Regions from separate parts of the Algoriphagus halophytocola genome, predicted to be linked through region 2. Evidence: riboswitches for the same ligand, from Rfam matches in the RefSeq annotation. Region 2 holds a riboswitch; the other holds the start of a gene.
The links. Region 2 has a riboswitch for cobalamin ahead of PBT90_RS14040 (TonB-dependent receptor). Riboswitches for the same ligand answer to the same signal wherever they lie in the genome.
Positions count from the first base shown of each region.

Region 1: linked by a shared signal. The riboswitch ahead of metE (5-methyltetrahydropteroyltriglutamate--homocysteine S-methyltransferase) and the one ahead of PBT90_RS14040 (TonB-dependent receptor) in region 2 are both predicted to bind cobalamin.

Region 1 covers NZ_CP115160.1:1,331,240-1,340,800, forward strand. Annotated here, with positions in the region: gene PBT90_RS05890 (tetratricopeptide repeat-containing sensor histidine kinase) at 1-67, opposite strand, end outside; gene PBT90_RS05895 (FG-GAP repeat domain-containing protein) at 275-1,771, shown strand; gene PBT90_RS05900 (ArdC family protein) at 2,049-2,348, shown strand; gene PBT90_RS05905 (hypothetical protein) at 2,811-3,401, shown strand; gene PBT90_RS05910 (DUF2490 domain-containing protein) at 3,403-4,089, shown strand; cobalamin riboswitch at 4,335-4,525, shown strand; gene metE (5-methyltetrahydropteroyltriglutamate--homocysteine S-methyltransferase) at 4,705-7,020, shown strand; gene PBT90_RS05920 (PadR family transcriptional regulator) at 7,641-7,979, shown strand; gene PBT90_RS05925 (ABC transporter permease) at 7,934-9,561, shown strand, end outside.
Region 2 covers NZ_CP115160.1:3,372,457-3,382,017, forward strand. Annotated here, with positions in the region: gene PBT90_RS14020 (MarR family winged helix-turn-helix transcriptional regulator) at 1-252, opposite strand, end outside; gene PBT90_RS14025 (ABC transporter ATP-binding protein) at 372-1,337, opposite strand; gene PBT90_RS14030 (iron ABC transporter permease) at 1,340-2,371, opposite strand; gene PBT90_RS14035 (ABC transporter substrate-binding protein) at 2,358-3,518, opposite strand; cobalamin riboswitch at 3,618-3,829, shown strand; gene PBT90_RS14040 (TonB-dependent receptor) at 3,943-5,802, shown strand; gene PBT90_RS14045 (YncE family protein) at 5,799-6,848, shown strand; gene PBT90_RS14050 (TRAP transporter large permease) at 7,034-8,329, opposite strand; gene PBT90_RS14055 (TRAP transporter small permease) at 8,329-8,817, opposite strand; gene PBT90_RS14060 (TRAP transporter substrate-binding protein) at 8,840-9,561, opposite strand, start outside.

The sequences.
Region 1 (9,561 bases), 2.0 Mb from region 2:
AAAAGGAGATGAGGCATAGCGCCATAATCCAAAAAAATATGAATTGGGCTGATTTCAGTTTTCTCATAGTTGGTCGCAGTTAATAAAACAGTAGGTACAGTTAGTAAGTCTTGCTAAAAGATCTGATCAGATACAGCTAGATTAAGAGTAAAAGACAAGCTAAACAATGGTTTAAGTAGGTTAATCTCAGGTTATATACCAAACGTTTTTATAAAAGGATCTGATGTTTGGAACTTGTTTTCAGCTCGACACATACATAAAAACACATTTAGTTATGGGTAGAATAGTAATATTAATCTTAGTGTTATGCTTTTTCAGTGCTGCATGTGATACTGGTAATGATGATCAACCGGACGATTTTAGCATAGGAGGGAAAATTTTAGGGAATTCAGGAGAAGTTGTATTGAGGCTGAACGGGAATTCCGAAACCTTTGGTGGTGACTCTTTTACTTTTTCAGATATGCTTGCATTGGGCGAAGCTTATCAAGTCAGTTTTATATCAGCTGCTGATGGTCAAATTTGTGAGGTGTCCAATGGTGGAGGAAATATAGCTGGCAATGTGAGCGACATTGTGATTACCTGTGCCTCAGAAAGAACAGATGTTATTAATTATGATTTTACAGGAATTACGGGGAATTTATCGTCCGGTGATTTCAATGGTGATGGAATAGTTGACCTTGTATTTAGCATTAGGACTTTAGATGGACATCCCCAAGGTGGAAATTTAGAGCCTTTACGGGTGTTGTTTGGAAGTGGGAATGGAGGTTTTACAGCCTATCATGACCTTAGCTTATTTGGTGACCCAAACAGTAATCAGGTAGGGAGATATTTGGCAGTTGCGGATTTTGACCAAGACGGAATCCAAGATTTTGCCTTTGCCAACCCGACTACAATGGAGTTATTTAAAGGTAAAGCGGAAGGTGCACCAGAAGCATTAGAACATACTGGCTCCTACAGCGGTGAGCCTATTGAAATACTAGATGCCAATGGAGACGGTTTTCCTGATATTCTTACAGAAGTGGCGGGAGGCTCTGTAATAGATTATTTTGGCTTATATCTGAACCAGAGTGGTAAACTGGCAGACCCTTTATTTGTGGGTAATGTAATTGACCAAGATATCAAAGATCTAAAAATTGGCTACCCATTAAACTTCAGCATTGGGGATGTAGATGGGAATAATACGGAGGATATTATTGCAATTGTACAAACACCGTATCCAGGTGGTGAAAATGGAATAGGGCTAGTGGTTTTTAAGGGGGATGGCACAGGTAGCTTTTCTAACCCTACGGAAATAATCTATCTCAATCCAGATTTGTTTTTAGGCTCCCAATATTTCGATGAAGTATCAAGGGAAATAGGGCTTGGAGATCTAGATGGAGATGGTGATTTGGATGTAGTGTTGATGGCCTCTTCAAACTTTGTTCAGGTGCTTTTCAATGATGGTAAAGGATTATTTGCAGAGTCAGGAAAGTTTCAGGTAGGGGAGCGTCCGATTCACATTAAAATTATAGACCTGAACAACGACGGCTTGTTGGATATATTCACCTTAAATGCAGAGAGCAGGGATTTTAGTATTCTATATGGCCGAGGGGCTGGGCAGTTTGATGAGGCAATTCATACTTTCATCCATGAGGATGCTGAGCTATACGATGTAACTATGAATGATTTTGATGGAAATGATTTTATTGACATTGCAGTGGCTGAAAACACCAGTAGAAGTGAAAATATCCGCCGGGGAGCAATAAGATTGTTTTTTAACCCAGGACTTTAAAGGTTCAACCTTATTAACTGTTCATTTATTTGATTCTAGTAGGCTAAATTATGGGTTTTGACTAGCAAGTTTCCACTAGACACTCTGTATGAAAATAAGATTTTTTCCATTCCTTCTTCCGCCAATTTAGCCTGATCCCGTCACACGAGGCAAGAGACTTCGGCATAAAGCCCACGCACTTGCCTTTGCTGATTTATTCCGTTTCCTCTTGCAGGTAGTGCCGGTCTCAGGCTGGTGCAGCTTCATAAGTATTTGTCAAACCAAAACACAAAAGACTATGAAGACACTAGCAAAAACATCCACTAAGAGAAAAGGGGGAAAAGACTTTGGAAGAAACAAGGAGCGAGGTAAACAAAGCCCAAAGGGATCACCGGATATCTATCAGAAGTTTACCGACCTGATTATTGAGAAACTGGAGCAGGGGGTGATACCCTGGAAGCAGCCTTGGCATGAGATGGGAATGCCATCCAACTACCTGACCAAGAAACCCTACAAGGGGATCAATCTTTGGCTTTTATTATCCTGTGGTCCACACCATCAGCTTACTGGTAAATTCCCGCACAGGAAATTCCCATGAGGTCGAAATGGCAAAACAGTAGGTTTAATAGGCTGGGTTAGTCTCTGAAATAATTTCTCCGTTTAAAATTTTATGATTATCCGCTTTCTTACCAGTAGCGAGAGAAATTATGGGTTAAGGTTTTTTTCTACGTGCTGTGGGCAGTGGACTGTTGTCGGTGGACGATTATCCGCTACTATCCAGCCTCATTCTTTAACTATTGGCATCATTGCGGATAATCAGATAAAATTTTTTCCATAAAGAATGGTGATAGGTTCCAATCCAAAAAAACTGAAAATAGTAAACTGCCGATACCATTCAGAATTTGGTAATAAGATGGATACTTATGGCGATCCCACCCTGTCCTAAGGTCGATCGGACTTCAATTAAGCAGGGAAAAAGGCAAATAAATCCATTAAATTTTAAGCTTTTACTTAAGTTTATCGTATTTATTTCAATTACGATTGCTCAAGAATGAAATCCATGCTAAAACTTATTCTCAAACCTACTCCAATTCTGATCTTCTGTTGGATGATCTCCGGGGCTCTTTTTGCTCAGGACAAAATCGAGAGAGAGCTTCGTGTGGAGGAAAAAGAAGTTCCTAAAGAGGCCAGAGATTGGCTCTATGATGCTTTCGAAACTACAAAAAGACCAAAATGGTATCAGGAAATCTTCGAATCAGGGTATTCCTATGAAGCCAAATTCAAGTTAATAGGTAAGTTTTATAGCGTAGAATTTGACTCTTTGGGTTTGATTCAAGACGTAGAAATTGAGGTAGATTTTAAAGAGCTACCAAAGGAAGTTCAAGCTGGCTTGGAGGATTATCTTCTTGATGAGTATAAAAGTTCAGATATAAAACGGATTCAAATCCAATATTCTGGCAAAGCAGACGACCTGGAAGATTTTTTTGATGAGAATAGTCTAGAAGGAATCCTGACCCGCTTCGAAATAGAATTTGTAGGTCCTGATGAGACTGGAGCCTCGCAGCTATTTGAGGGCTTGTTTTCTGAAAAGGGCACTCTCATCTTTAAACGCAAAATAGCCTTGGTACCTAGTGAAAACCTCTTGTATTAAGATGAGAAAGTTTTACTTGACTAGTTTACTGTTACTTCTAAGTTTGGAGACTTCTTTTGCTCAGGACCCTCAGTTTTTTACTGGATTCTTTCCCGAAGCAGCACTAACTAAGAAGTTGAAGAATGATCAAAAGATAATTTTTAAAATTGAGCATCAGGATATTTTCTATAACAATTCCGGCGATCAAAAAGATGAATTGCAATTCACCCACTACAGGACGGACTTGATGGGTTTTTATGATTTCAAATTGAACCCTTCAAAAAGTATCGCATTTGGGGTATTTCACAGAATTCAAAAGGGGGCAAATGCCAATAGGATTATTCAGCAATTTGCCGCAGTAAACCGCCTGAGAGGATTGAAACTGGCACATCGTTTTCGTACAGATCAAACCTTCACCAAAGGTGATCCCTTAGAAATCAGACTTCGGTACCGACTAGCAACAGAAATTCCGCTTTCAGGGAGTACCTTAGATCCTGGAGAGCATTATTTGCTTTTATCTAATGAACCTATTTTTAGTCTTCAGGGCGGGGAGTTCGAAATCGAAAATCGCTTGGTATTATCCCTCGGTAAACTGATTGCTTCCAGTCAAAAACTAGAGTGGAGTTTAGATTACCGTACCGACAAATTTATTCAGGAAGGTTTCCGAACTCGTCTATGGGCAAAGGTTGGGTATTTTTATAGCTTTTGACTCCAGGCATCTCTCTACCATTGCCGGAAGTAGGGTAGGATAACTTGACAAATTCACATGAGCAGCACGAATTTTTTCACGTTTAAAAAACACAGGCATTAATAAATTTTACTCGCTCCATCTGCTAGGGAGCTAAAGCTGACCCCAGAACAAAAATGCGAACCGGAGAACCTGCCCCTCACAATTAAAAATTTGGGTTTCTAAATTTATCGTATATTCGCCCCCTATAAGTTCTTTACTTTATTTCTTCATCAACCGGAAAAGGTTATACTTAACTGTGTATTAATAGGGAATCGTGTGAAAATCACGAACTGTCGCGCAACTGTAAGTAACACCAAAAGGTTTTGCCAATATAAATCCACTGTTCTACTAATAGGATGGGAAGGAAGGTAAAACTGTTACAAGTCAGGAGACCTGCCTGTTCCGAATTGACAATGCTTTCGCGATTTGAAGCATCTAGTCAGGTCTGATACATCCAGCATAATACTAGGGGAGTATTGTGTCTTTTTTCGTTTTGGATGTATTCCCTTTCTTACTATTCATTTCCTACCAAGCATTGTGAAGTTCAGCAAAAGGGCTTTTAACTGATTTATTCATCATTTAAAAACCAACAAAATGCTAACAAGCAATCTAGGCTACCCGCGAATTGGTGGCAACAGAGAATTGAAAAAAGCCTGTGAACAGTATTGGTCAGGCAAAACATCGGTTAAAGAACTGATAAACGCAGGACACAGTATCCGTCAGCAAAATTGGCAAATCCAAAAAAATGCAGGGATTGACCTAATTCCCTCCAATGACTTTTCCTTTTACGATCAAGTGTTGGATATGTCCCTAACGGTCGGGGCAATTCCCGAACGTTACCATGAAGTAATTCTGAACAACAAGAAAACCGAACTTGACCTGTATTTCGCCATGGCCAGAGGTTATCAGAAAGAAGGATTGGATATTACCGCAATGGAAATGACAAAATGGTTTGATACCAACTACCATTACATTGTTCCCGAATTCCATAAAAACCAAAAGTTCAAGCTGTTTTCTACCAAAGTTGTAGATGAATTTAATGAAGCAAAATATTCAGGTTTTGTGACCAAACCAGTGATTATTGGAGCGGTTTCCTATTTGCTTTTAGGCAAGGAAAAGGAAGCCGGTTTTGACCGATTGGACTTAATTAAAAATTTGCTGCCGGTTTACCTGGATGTTCTCGACAGATTAAATGATTCTGGCGTAGAATGGGTGCAGTTTGACGAGCCATTTTTGGCATTGGATTTAAGCGACAAAGCAAAAGAAGCGTTCCGATTTGTTTATGCCGAAATCAGAAAAGCATTTCCATTTATCAACATCACCATTGCCAATTATTTTGATTGCTTTGCTGACAACTTGGATCTGGCGCTTTCGCTTCCTGTAAACGTTTTGCATTTAGACTTGGTGCGTTGCCCCAAACAGTTAGACGATATTTTGGAAAGCGACAAACTGTCTCCAAAAACTCAATTATCGCTTGGCCTTGTGGACGGTAGAAACGTATGGAAAAACGATTTTGAAAATTCACTGGCGCTGATCCATAAGGCCATTCGCAAAATTGGCCAAGACAGAATTTTGATAGCACCGTCTTGTTCACTGCTTCATTCACCCTGCGACCTGGATTTTGAAACAGCGCTAAATCCCGAAATAAAACAGTGGCTTGCCTTTGCCAAACAAAAACTGGATGAAATTGTAACGCTGAAACAATTAGCAGTGGGAGACCAAAACGCAGCAGAGAAATTAGAAGAAAACAGATTGGCTAACACCAGGCGCAGTACCTCTGATTTGGTGCACAACAACAAGGTAAAAGAACGTGTGCTTGCTATCACAGACAAACACGCACAACGGGAAAGTGAATTTGCCATCCGAAAGAAAATACAACACCAAGCGTTGAATTTGCCTTTGTTTCCGACCACCACAATCGGTTCATTTCCCCAAACGGCAGAAGTACGCAGTTGGAGAGCAAAATTTAAAAAAGGAAAGTTAAGCCAACAACAATACGATGAGCTAATTGCCAGGGAAACAGAAGAGACTATTCGTTTTCAGGAACAAATAGGTATTGATGTTTTGGTACATGGAGAGTTTGAACGCAACGACATGGTGGAATATTTTGGCGAGCAACTCGAAGGATTTGCATTTACGAAATACGGATGGGTACAAAGCTACGGGAGCAGATGTGTAAAACCACCGATTATTTTTGGAGACGTTTCCCGTCCAGCACCTATGACAGTGAAATGGTCGTCATATGCACAAACACTAACCCAAAAATTAGTGAAGGGTATGTTGACAGGTCCCGTGACCATTCTTCAGTGGTCGTTTGTTAGAAATGACCAACCACGTTCTCAAACCTGCACACAGATAGCATTGGCTATACGCGATGAAGTATGCGACCTCGAAAAAGCAAACATCAAAGTAATTCAAATCGATGAACCTGCTATTCGTGAAGGATTGCCTTTGCGCAAAGCCGACTGGCAAGCCTATTTGCAATGGGCGGTACGTGCCTTCAGAATAGCTGCAAGTGCTGTGAATGATGCAACACAAATCCATACACACATGTGTTATTCAGAGTTTAATGACATCATTCAAAACATTGCAGACATGGATGCAGATGTTATTACTATTGAGTGTTCACGTTCGCAAATGGAATTGTTAGACGCCTTTGCTGATTTCAATTATCCGAACGAAATCGGCCCAGGGGTTTACGATATTCATTCCCCACGGGTGCCGTCTAAAGATGAAATGCTCAATCTTTTGGAAAAAGCACAAGCTGTAATTCCTGCCCATCAACTTTGGGTCAACCCTGATTGCGGACTGAAAACCCGCCATTGGGAAGAAACCAAAAAAGCCTTGATTGAAATGGTAAGTGCAGCAAGAGAAATACGACAAATGATAGAAAATCCAGTTGCTTCTTAAGAAGATATACAGCAGGTAGCCTTGCGGGGCTACTTGCATCTTAAAGATCAATTAAATAAGAAAGCATAGGGGTTAAACTTCTAGATTAGCATTTTTGGAGTAATTTTTTTTGCCCTCCAGCGTCTTGCTCCCTATCTGCCCAAATTTACACCAAAGAGATCAATCGGAGTTTTTTTAGTTATTGAGATCAAAAAACAAGAGCGTATACGGAAAAATGAGCGCAACTTTAATTCAGTCTGCCGGCAAGTTTGTGACTGCTGGGGATGAAGCAGTGATTTAGGGGCTCCTGTATTTTTGGTAACCATGAGTGCCCTCCTCTCTTTAACCCGGATTTTGCATTAGTTTTCGTGATGAGGGCAGTATTGCAATAAAATCAGGTTGTTTGGAGATTGAGGCATAGCGCTGCTATGCTGAAGTCGAAAGCAGCAACGTAGTGCCTAATTTTGAAGTAATTGCAATTGCTAATGCATAATGCGGGTTTAATCTTCTTGTCCCAAAACCGAACGAAATCGTCCACTTTTACTTGAAAAGTATTCCAAACAGGCGTCAAAACAAACGTTAGAAGGCGTTTTTGGTTTGGCATTATTTTAATACTACAAATAGGAATAAATTCTATTGAAATGAAGAAGTACCAATTAGGAGAATTTGAGGAAGTGGTCATGCTTACCGTTGGGGTCCTATTTGATGAGGCCTATGGGGTTTCCATCAAAAATGAAATAGAAAGCAGATTGAATCGCAGTGTGAGTGTAGGAGCCTTGCAGACCGCACTGAAAAGACTGGATGAGAAAGGATACCTGAAATCAAGGGAGGGAGAAAGTACCAAAGAACGAGCAGGTCGTCCTAAAAAATACTTTCGTATTACAGCCCTTGGCAAGGAAGCAATGCACTATACCAGACAAACTAGGGAAGAGCTTTGGAATTCTATTCCGGAGGTAGCCTGGAAACTCAAGCTTACCTAAGATATACGATGCAAAAGGAAATCAAGCCACCCCGGTTGTTTCTTCGATTTTTCCGCTGGTTTTGCACTAAAGAATTACTCGATTCTATAGAGGGTGATTTGCTGGAGCTATATCATGATCGTTTGGAAAAGGAGGGGAGATTTAAAGCTGATAGCAAGTTTATATGGGATGTCCTGCTCTTATTCAGGCCGGGAATTATAGGAATCAAAAACAGCGAATATAAAACTAATCACATCGATATGTTTCTCAATAATTTTAAAATCGCCAGAAGGACACTTTGGAAAAACAAGACATCTACCCTCATCAACATGCTTGGCTTATCCATCGGGATTACCTCTTGCTTATTGATTGCCATGTTTATCAATCATGAAATGAGCTATGATTCCTTTCAGCCCAATGCAAAAAGAATAGGTAGGGTAGTGATGGAATATTCCTTTTTGGGCTCAGATGAAAGTGAAAAGGGTACGTTCACCAGTACGAAGGTAGCCCAGGTTTTTTCCAGCACCTTTCCAGAAGTTGAGAAAGGAATCCGGATGAGTAAATCGGCTGCGATTTTGCAACTTCAGGGAAGCCCCGTTACAGAACCGGATTTTATGTATGCTGACTCCACCTTCTTTGATGCCTTTGCTTTCACTATGCTACAAGGAAATCCCAAAACAGCCCTGAATGGTCCCGATAAGGTAGTTTTGACAGAAAGCATGGCCAAAAAATATTTTGGGGATTCCAACCCTGTGGGACAAGGGCTTGAGATCGGTGAAAGTAAAACCATGTTTGAAGTAACCGGAGTAATGGAAGATTACCCCTATAACTCCCAGTTTCGATTTGATTTTTTGGCTTCATTTTCTTCTTTGGGACAGAATCAAAATAACACCTATTGGAATGCCAATTACACCACCTACTTGCTTCTTCAAGATCAAAGCTCTTTTGGGAGTCTGGCGGAAAAAATCCCCCCTTTTATGGAAAAGGAATCAGCGGATGTGGGAGCAAATATCAATTTTACCTTAGAGCCTTTTGATCGGGTGCATTTACATTCCCCATATTCAGATTTTGTGCCCAACACAAGCATAGAATACCTGTATATGTTAGCAGGAGTGGCATTTTTAATATTGGTCATTGTTTGTTTTACGTATATCAACCTGAGTACTGCCAAATCTGTGGAGCGTGCCAAGGAAGTAGGGATTCGAAAAGTTTCCGGAGCACAGCCTTCCCAGCTTTTTTGGCAGTTTATTGGGGAATCCTGCTTGCTTTCCGGATTGTCAGTACTGGTCAGCATAATATTGGTTTACCTATTTCTTCCCGGTTTTAATAATTTGATCAACCGTCAATTGCATTTGGAAGATTTGCTAACCCCTGTATTTATAGGCTTTGCACTAAGCCTTGTCCTGGTGATTAGTTTAACCGCAGGGGCTTATCCAGCCCTGATTCTGTCCAAATTTCAACCAATGAAGGTGCTGAAGGGAGTTTTTAAAAACACCGATTCAGCAAAATGGCTGCAGCAATCATTGACTGTCTTTCAATTTGGGATCTCTGTGTTTCTCATCATAGCCACATTGATTGTGCAAGGGCAGCTCAATTTTATCCA
Region 2 (9,561 bases):
CACTCGCTCCACATATCCTTTTTTGCATAGCAAATCAATAATACGGGTAAGCGTAGGATGATCTTTGAATACCAAATTTGCCAACTCCGTCTGACTCAACAAATCATTTTCAGAAAGGTTTTTCAGCACTAACCATTGATCCACCGTCACATCAAAATCCCCAGACTTAAACTGCTGCTGAGCATATTGCTTCACTTTACGGGCCGTTCGGTCCAATAGAAATGAATATTTAGAATACTGCTCTTGTGTCATACCAATAGTTAGTGTGACAAATATATGAAAAATCTGGCTGGACAATACTATTCTCTATAATTTTTATGGGGTTTGTAGGTTTTAGGCAAAAATTTATCCTTCGAGCTCAAAAGAAAGTCTCAGAGCTTAGCCTCAATAAACTCCTCAATCCTACTATAAACTAACCCCTTATAACTTAATGAAAATGGATTTTCACTGACTTCAATCACCTCATCCAACTCCTTGAAACCGGCTTTTTCAAGCGCTTTCGAGACCCAAGAAACCAAGTCTTCTGGACCTGAAATATCAAGTTTCCGCTTTTGATTTTCTAATTCAATCCTTCCCTTTTCCACAGAAAAATGGAATTTCTTTCCCGGAAGCAATTGATTGATTTGCCCGGAAATCACCAGATCCTCCGGCAACCCTGAAATCAACGGAGTGCCGCAATTCAGCAACCAAAACCTATCAGCAGTTTCCAAAGCGATTTCCAAATCATGGGTCACCACGAGGATGGACTTTCCTTGAGTCTTTGCGATTTCCCGGAGCAAATGCATAATCTCGTAGCGATTTACCAAATCCAGATGAGCAGTAGGCTCATCCAAGACCATCACTTTCCCATCCTGAGCCAGCGCCCTTGCGATCAACGCTTTTTGTCGCTGACCGTCGCTGATTTCAGAAAGTCGTTCATCTCGTAAATACTCGATTTTTGTAGCCAAAAGTGCATTTCGAACCACTTCCTTATCCTTTTCCTCCAGCTTTCCTGTCCATCCTGTATGGGGAATTCTACCCATAGCTACCAATTGCACTACGGTCATATTTCCCGGCAAAAATGGCTCAGTCAAAACCACTGAAAGTTCCTTTGCTAATTCCTCATTTGAATACTCAGAAATGGTTTTTTTATGGAGCAAAACTTCACCTCGGAAGGGCTTCAATTGACCTAAAACAGCCTTCACAAGGGTTGATTTCCCGACACCATTTGGTCCCAGCAAACAGGTCATTTCGCCGGAAAAGAGCTCAAATTCCAATCCATTTAGAATTTCCTTTTTCATATTGCCTTTGGAGTATCCAAGGCTAAGATTTCTACCGATGATTGATGCTTTTCTCATGGCTAGAATTCTTTACTGAAGTTTTTGCGAAGCACCAAACCGATCACTATCGGAGCTCCAACAAGTGATGTAATTGCATTAATGGGTAAGGTCTGTGCAGATCCAGGAAGCTGACCTACGGCATCACATAGAAGCAACAAACTTGCTCCTACCAAGGCTGAAGCTGGAAACAGGATTCTATGGTCAGAGGTTTTCCAGACAATTCTAGCCAAATGTGGCACCGCAATTCCTATAAAAGCAATCGGCCCACAAAATGCAGTAACACTTCCAGCCAACAATCCTGTACTGAGAATCATCAACCAACGCAGACGTTCAGGATTGACCCCCATGCTTTTGGCATAACTCTCGCCCAGTAGCATTCCATTATAGGATTTGACTGAGGCGATCACGGGTACGATTCCGATGACATTCACCAAACCAAGAACCCAAACCTGGCCCCAAACCAATCCGCCTAGACTTCCCATGGACCAAATGGTAAAAAGCTTCAATGCTTCCGCTCCTGAAAAATAAGAAAGAACAGATATCACAGCCGAAACCGCAGAACCAAACATCAGCCCGACGATCAAAAGCGTCATGCTGTCTTTCACTTTCCAAGCTACCAAACTCACGGTCAGCAATACCAAACTAGCACCCAACGTCCCTGCAATGGCGATAGCCCAAGGATTAATCGCCCCACCAAAAGCAGCTAGTCCAAAAGCAGAACCAGCAAGCATCAAAATCGCCACCCCAAGCCCCGCGCCTGAACTAATCCCCAATACAAACGGTCCTGCTAATGGATTCCTGAAAAAAGTCTGCATCTGCAAACCACTGATGCTGAGTCCTATTCCTGCCAAAATAGCGACCAAAGCTTTTGGGATTCTGTAGTTCAAAATAATCTGTTCCCGTGACGCTTTTGTCCATTCTCCAGTGAAAATTCCTGAAAGAATTTCGTTCGGTGAAATAGACACGGATCCCAAACTGACATTCAGCAGAAAACTGAAAAGCAGCAGAACCAACGCGGCCGAGAGAAGAAGAAATGGACTATTTTTTTGCATGGAGTTGTTGATAAAAATACAACTCATACGCTGGAAGTAAATCAGGATGAAGGATTTTGATCAAATCTTTTAGAATCAAATCCGGTCGCATGTAGCCCAACTCAAAATACTCCAACCCTCCTTCTCTACCTCGCTTTTGGGTGTATGAAAACACATTTCCTGATTTGAAGGCCTTAAATGCCTTATAGCGAGTCTCTGCATTCCCCATAGTTTCTAAATCCAGAAAATCAGCGGATCCTATCCAAAAATCAGCTTCCAATGCATTTTCAAGCACATATTCATAGTTCAGTTGCGCAGAACCAGTTCCTTTTTGATCGGAGAAAATATAGTCGCCACCAGCATTTTGTAGGATCTTCGCCCCCCAACTTTCACTTCCCGGGGCATACCAAATATCCTGATAAAGCACCCCGCTCAGCACAGTAGGCCGAAGTGAATCAACAATCGAATCACTCAATTTCTCAGCTTCCAAATAGTCATTTTCCACCTGCTCAAAAGCTAGTTTCGATTCCTCATATTTCCCTAAAAGCACCCCTGTAAACTTAATCCATTCCGCTCTTCCTAGCGGATGTTGCTCCACATATTCTCCATTAATTACTGCGGGAATCTCAGCCTGTGCCAGCAAATCCAAGTACTTCAGATCATCTCCCAGCGTAGAAATCATGATCCAATCCGGAGCCAAATCGATCACCATTTCTGTATTTGCCGAAGGCCCTGAACCCAAGTCAGTAACATTCCCAGCATCAATATGTTGCCATGTTTTTTCCGATGAAATCAGGTCCAGATTCGGAAATCCAATCAACTTTTTCGTTTCATCCAGCATATCCAAATGTGGGATTTGAGTAGTCGAAGTCAGGATGACTTTTTCTACCGGGAGCTGAATGATTGCATCGAAATTCCCGGTTGGTTTTTCAGCATTTTCTTCCAAAACCAAATAGGAAAAAATTCTATCTGCACCCGTCCATGGCTGAGTCACTTCTACCTTCCAAAAGTTTTCTCCCTTAGAAATAGTAAAGCCAGATGCATAGCTTATGACTAATTTTTCTAGCGTATTTTCACCCTTGCCCACTTTCTCATTGCACCCTGAAAAAGAAAGGATTACGAACAAAAACAGTAAAGAAAAAAAGAAACTAATTCGATGGTTTTTCACAGATTTTATTGGAATAATTGAAGCCCAAAATAAGCTCGGGAATTCGCCACTTCCAAAATTTGTCTCTAAACAGATTTTTTTTCTAAGCTTTCCCGATCTACTTTTGCAGCCGAAATAGGTTCCCAAACTCGCAACTGAGCTCTTGGGATTAAAAGGGAATTTGGTGTAAAACCAAAGCTGTCCCCGCAACTGTAAACCGAGCGGATTTTTCCGCAGATTTGTCAACCATGCCATTGTTCCGAAACCAATTCGGGATGAGAAGGCGGCAAATTTAGGTGAGCCAGGAGACCTGCCCGTTTCTGTTGATTCTGTGCTTTCGGAGGAAAAGCGACGAAGAATGTACCCGAGTCGCATTTTGCGGTTCCGATCCTTTCTTCCCATTTCTCTTCAAGCCCGAATCGGATTTAAACTAATTCGATCAGGCATGACTTTGCTCTTGTGGGTTTACTCTTTTGTGGGCTTTAGCCCGATCAGTCAGGATACGATTCCTCTGGCTGAGGTGGAAGTCTATGCGCCGGCTTTGGATAGATTTGCCCAAGGGCAAAAAGTTATCAGCTGGTCAAAAAAGGATTTGCAGGACTTCCAGGGAAGATCTCTTGGAAATATTTTGCAAGAGCAATCACCGGTTTTCGTGAGGCAATACGGAGCAGGAATGATCGCTTCCCCATCTTTTCGCGGTACTTCAGCAGGTCATACTGCAGTTTTTTGGAACGGCTTACCCATCAACAGTCCCTCACTCGGGCAAAGTGACTTATCCATTCTACCTATTTCCGCCATCGATCAAGTGAGTTTGCAGTTCGGCAATGCAGGAGCACTTTTCGGAAATGAAGCCATTGGAGGTTCTGTTCATTTAGGCACCGAAACCGAATTTGCCAAGGGGTTTCAGGCTAGAATTTCTCAGCAGTTCGGAAGCTTTGGTTTGTTTAATTCTTCAGCTTTTGCAGGATTTTCTACCTCTAACTTCAGTAGCAAAACGAAAATTTACAGGGAGTTTGCCAAAAACAATTTTCCCTACAAAGACTTGGGACAATTTGGTACGCCGGAAGTAAAAGAAGATCATGCGCAGTTTGAGCAAATCGGTCTTGCACAGGATCTGGCTTGGAATCTGAATGAAAACAACCAATTGAAAACAGCTTTCTGGTGGAATAAAACCAACCGGGAAGTTCAGCCTGTCATCGGCTCAAACACTGAAGATGAACAGGAAGATCAAGCTTTCCGCGCTGTAATAGATTATTTCCATTTTGAAGAAAAATCGGTCTGGAATCTGAAAACGGGTTTTGTAAGAAATGAGCAACTGTTCAATGCGAGTCAAAACAACAGCACACAATACTTTATGGCTGGTGATTGGGATCAGGAAATTTCCACCAAATGGACTTCAAAATTTGGCACCAGATATACGCTGACCAAAGGTGATCTCAGCACCTACCAAGCTGAGGATAATCGAATTGAGTTGTATCAAAGCACAAATTTCTCCCCTTCTGAAAAGCTCTCATTTGCGTTAAATCTTAGGCAATTGGTTTATGATGGCACTTTTGCTCCCTTTACTCCCAACCTTGGAATGGATTGGAGCTTTTGGAACAGAAACTCGCAGTCCTTACAACTTAAAACTTCCTTCGGGAAAGGCTTTAAAGTCCCGACGCTGAATGATAGATTCTGGAATCCCGGAGGCAATCCAGACCTACTTCCCGAAGAAAGCCTAAGCGGAGAAATCGGCCTGACTTGGAACAAAACAGGAAATCTTAACTGGAAACAAAGCTTGACTTATTACAAAATGTCTGTGGATAACTGGATAATCTGGCTGCCAAAAGGAAGTTTCTGGACTCCGGAAAATATCAAAAAGGTCAGTAATGAAGGTGTAGAATATCAAGGAAGTTTGGATGGAACTGTTGGGACTTGGAATTGGGATCTAAATATATCCTATACCTTCTCCAAAGCAGTAACCACCAAAGGAACGGACGAAAATGACCAATCGGTAGGCAAGCAATTGCCTTACTCTCCACAGCATCAGGCTAACGCAAAACTCAGAGTAGAGATGCAGGACTTTTCGGCCTTTGCGAGCACATTTTACGTGGGAGAACGATCAGTTACGGCGGATAACCCGCGCCTGATGCCATCTTATCAGCTTTTCAATTTGGGACTTGGCTACAGCGGAATTCAGCTGGGCAAAGTCCGTTTTCCACTCAGTTTTCAAATCAACAATATTCTCGACACCGACTATCAGGTGCTCTACTTGAGAGCCATGCCAGGAAGATCTTTTCAATTTAACTTATCCATACTATTATGAACTTAAAACAATTTCTCTGGGCTTCAGCCTTGATTTCTATCTCTTTTGCCTGCTCCGACAGTGGAGATGAAAAGCCATTAGGCAAGTATGAATCCGGCATATTGATCATGAATGAGGGGAACTTCGGTACCAATGACGGAGAAGTCTATCACCTCAACCCAAACACGAAAGAACTGCTTCCAAACATTTTTGAAGCAGAAAATGCACGCCCATTTGCAGGTTTGTTGGAAGACATGGTGCTGGAAGCCGACAGATTGTATTTGGTGGCAAATACCGGTAAAGTGGAGATCGTCAATCCGGGGGATTTCAAAAGTTCAGGTGCTGTGGTAGCCGATCTGGACCAGCCGAGATCTCTGGCTGTAAATGGCAATAAGCTTTTCATCAGCGATTATGGCCCTTATGACGCTAATTACGGCACTCCAGATTCTTATGTAGCAGTGGTAAATGGTCTAGACGGCGGAGTAGTTTCCAAGAAAATCGAAGTTTCAAACAAACCTGAAGACCTTTTCGCTCATGGCAATTACATCATTGTAGCTGGTTCTGAAGAAAACAAAATCGAAATTATCGATGCCACTCAGGAAGCTGTAGTTACGACCCTTGACCTGGAAGCTTCACCTCGGCAATTCTATGCTGAAGACGGGATTCTTTGGGTATATGCAGTGGCAGCCGATGAGGTGATTTTCTATACTGTAAATCTGAGCAGCCTAACTCTAGGCACTACTTACACCGTACCAGTGGCCAATGCTACTAGCAGAATCGCTTTCGATGGCGACGATGAAATGTATGTGTTGACTAGCTCAGGGTGGCCAGATTACAATGATGCCGTGCTGAGTATTGACATAGAAGGAAACGCTGCGACTGTTACGGAATTAATGACAGGATCAGGGTTCTATGGCATTGGTTACGACCATAACTTGGATCAGATTTACGTCTCTAATTCAAATGGCTTCCAAGGAAACGGCATCGTAACTGTTCTTTCTGAAACTGGTTCTGTAATCAGAACTTTTGAGGCAGGTAGAGGGCCATCCGGGTTCTTGGTTTACTGAGTCAAAGTCCTATCCGTGTAGTAAAGAAGACTTTTAATCGGGCTGTCTCAAAAGTATGCATGTCACATTTAGCGAAGTCGAAATGTAGCCTAATTTACAGAAATCGGCCTTCGACTCCCCTCAATCAGACTCGTAGAAGCCTTTTGAGACAGCCTCGTTTTATTATTCTTTAACTTCAATCGCTTTTACACTCCAAATACTCTTGGAAGCCAAAGAGTAATCTCAGGGAAAAGCATAATCAGGATCAAGGCCAAAACCATGGCAGCATAAAATGGCAACATGGGTTTTAAGATTTTTTGAATAGAAGTATTCGCTACGCCCACACCAATAAATAGAATAGATCCTACAGGCGGAGTACAAAGTCCAATACAAAGATTCAAAACCATCATAATTCCAAAATGCACAGGATCCACTCCCAAAGCAGTCACCACTGGCAAAAAGATAGGGGTAAATATCAAGACTGCCGGGGTCATGTCCATAAAGATCCCTACAAAGAGCAGCAGCAAATTGATCATAATCAAGATCACAAAGATATTATCACTGAGCCCCAATAATGCATTGGAGATATTTTGAGGGATTTCTTCACTGGACATCACCCATGACATGGCCATGGAAGTCGCAATCAGGAGCATTACCACTGCGGTGGTTTCCGCTGACTTAAGCAAAACTGCAGGAAGATCTTTAACCTTCAGCTCTCTGTAGATAAGCGACAATACCAGAGAATAAACTACTGCAATAGCAGAGGCTTCAGTAGCTGTAAATACTCCACCAATTATTCCCCCTATAACCACAATCAGCAAAAACAAACTAGGGACAGCGCTCCAGAAGGTTTTCAAAATGGTCTTTAAATTAGATCCCTCTCCTGCTGGAAGCTTGTGAATCTTCACCATAATAGCCGCCGTAATCATCAACAGCCCTCCCACCAGCAATCCCGGCAGATATCCGGCAACAAATAGTGCTGCCACTGATACACCTCCTGAAGCCAGGGAGTACACTATAAGTACATTAGAAGGAGGTATCACCAAACCAGTGGTGGAGGAGGTGATGTTTACCGCAGCTCCCAATTCCTTGGGATAGCCTTCTTTTTCCATTCTTTTACCCAAAATCCCCCCCATAGAAGAAGCCGCTGCTACTGCAGATCCAGCAATAGCTCCCATCAGCATGGCTGCAATGATATTTACGTGAAGTAAGCCCCCACGCATTCTTCCGGTCAGAGATTTGGCAAATTCTATCAATCGATTGGCGATACCACCTCTGTTCATTAACTCTCCCGCCAAAATAAAAAACGGAATAGCGAGCAGCGAAAAACTGTCTAACCCTGTACCCATACGCTGGGCAATGGTAGTAATAGCCGGCATAGTCTGCACGGTCACCATCAAGGTCAGCATAGCAGAAAGCCCCAGGCTCCAGGCCACCGGAACCCCTATACCTAAAAAGAACAAGAATGAAATCACTAATATCAATACGCTTAATACTTCCATTATACAGCGGGTTTAAGAGTTGCCAAAAATTTAATCGCGACGATTTGGTAGTAGATCACTAAAAGCCCACTGAATGGGATGATACCATAGATATATGCCAAAGGGATTTGTAATACGGCGGATTTTTGCTCTAAAATAAAAGTCAGGTAGACCAGGTTAGAACCACCAATCACCATAACCACAAGCGCAAAAACCATGACGCAGCAATTGATCAAAATCATCAGCTTATCCTGGGCTTTTTCATCCAATTTGGTGAGTAGAATATCTATGGCTAAGTGTTCATTTTTGCCAGCCACATAGGCTGCACCTAGCATTCCTACCCAAATAAGCATATAGCGGGAAAGTTCGTCAGTGAAAGAGCTAGGATCTTGAAATACATAGCGTGAAACGACCTGCCAGGTCACATTGAGCACCATAAGTGCCATCAAGAAAATCAGAAGATGTGCGATCCATCTATCCAGACTCAACTTGGATTGGGGTGAAAACATATCAAATACTTTGGGTTAATGGTTATTTTACTGCTCGAATTTCTTCTACAATCCTATAGATTTCAGGTTGCTGGGTCTTCAAGTCGGTGTACATAGATTCTACCGCAGCACGAAAAGGCTCCTTATCAGGATACGTGATGGTGACCCCGGCTTTTTCCAGTTCCCGCAATGATTCCGCTGTAGATTCCGCCCAGATTTTATACTCGTATGTAGCAGACTCATCTGCTGCTTCTTGTAACCACTGCTTCTCCTGCTCACTCAGACTTTCCCAAACTTTGGTACTCACGATCATCACATCCGGCAAGGCAGTATGTTCATCAATGCTATAAAACTTACAAACTTCATAGTGCTTGGAGGTGTAGAGACTTGGGGCGTTATTTTCAGCCCCATCTACTATCCCCTGCTGCAAAGCGGTATAAAGCTCACCAAATGAAACCGGGGTCGGCGATCCTCCCAAGCTTCTCACCATATTAGAAGCTGTATTACTTTCCATCACGCGGATTTTCAATCCAGCCAAATCTTCAGGCGTCTCCACTGGTTTATCTTTGGTATAAAAACTCCGCTTGCCGGAATCATAGTAGCAGAGCCCTCGAAGCAGGTATTTCTGCGGATCCAATAGTAGCTTTCGGCCTATTTCACCTTGTAGAACCTTCTTTTGGTGATCATCATCTCTAAAAAGATAAGGCATGCCAAAGACCTGCATGGTCGGGGCAAAGCCCTCCAGAGCGGCAGAAGAAACCTTAG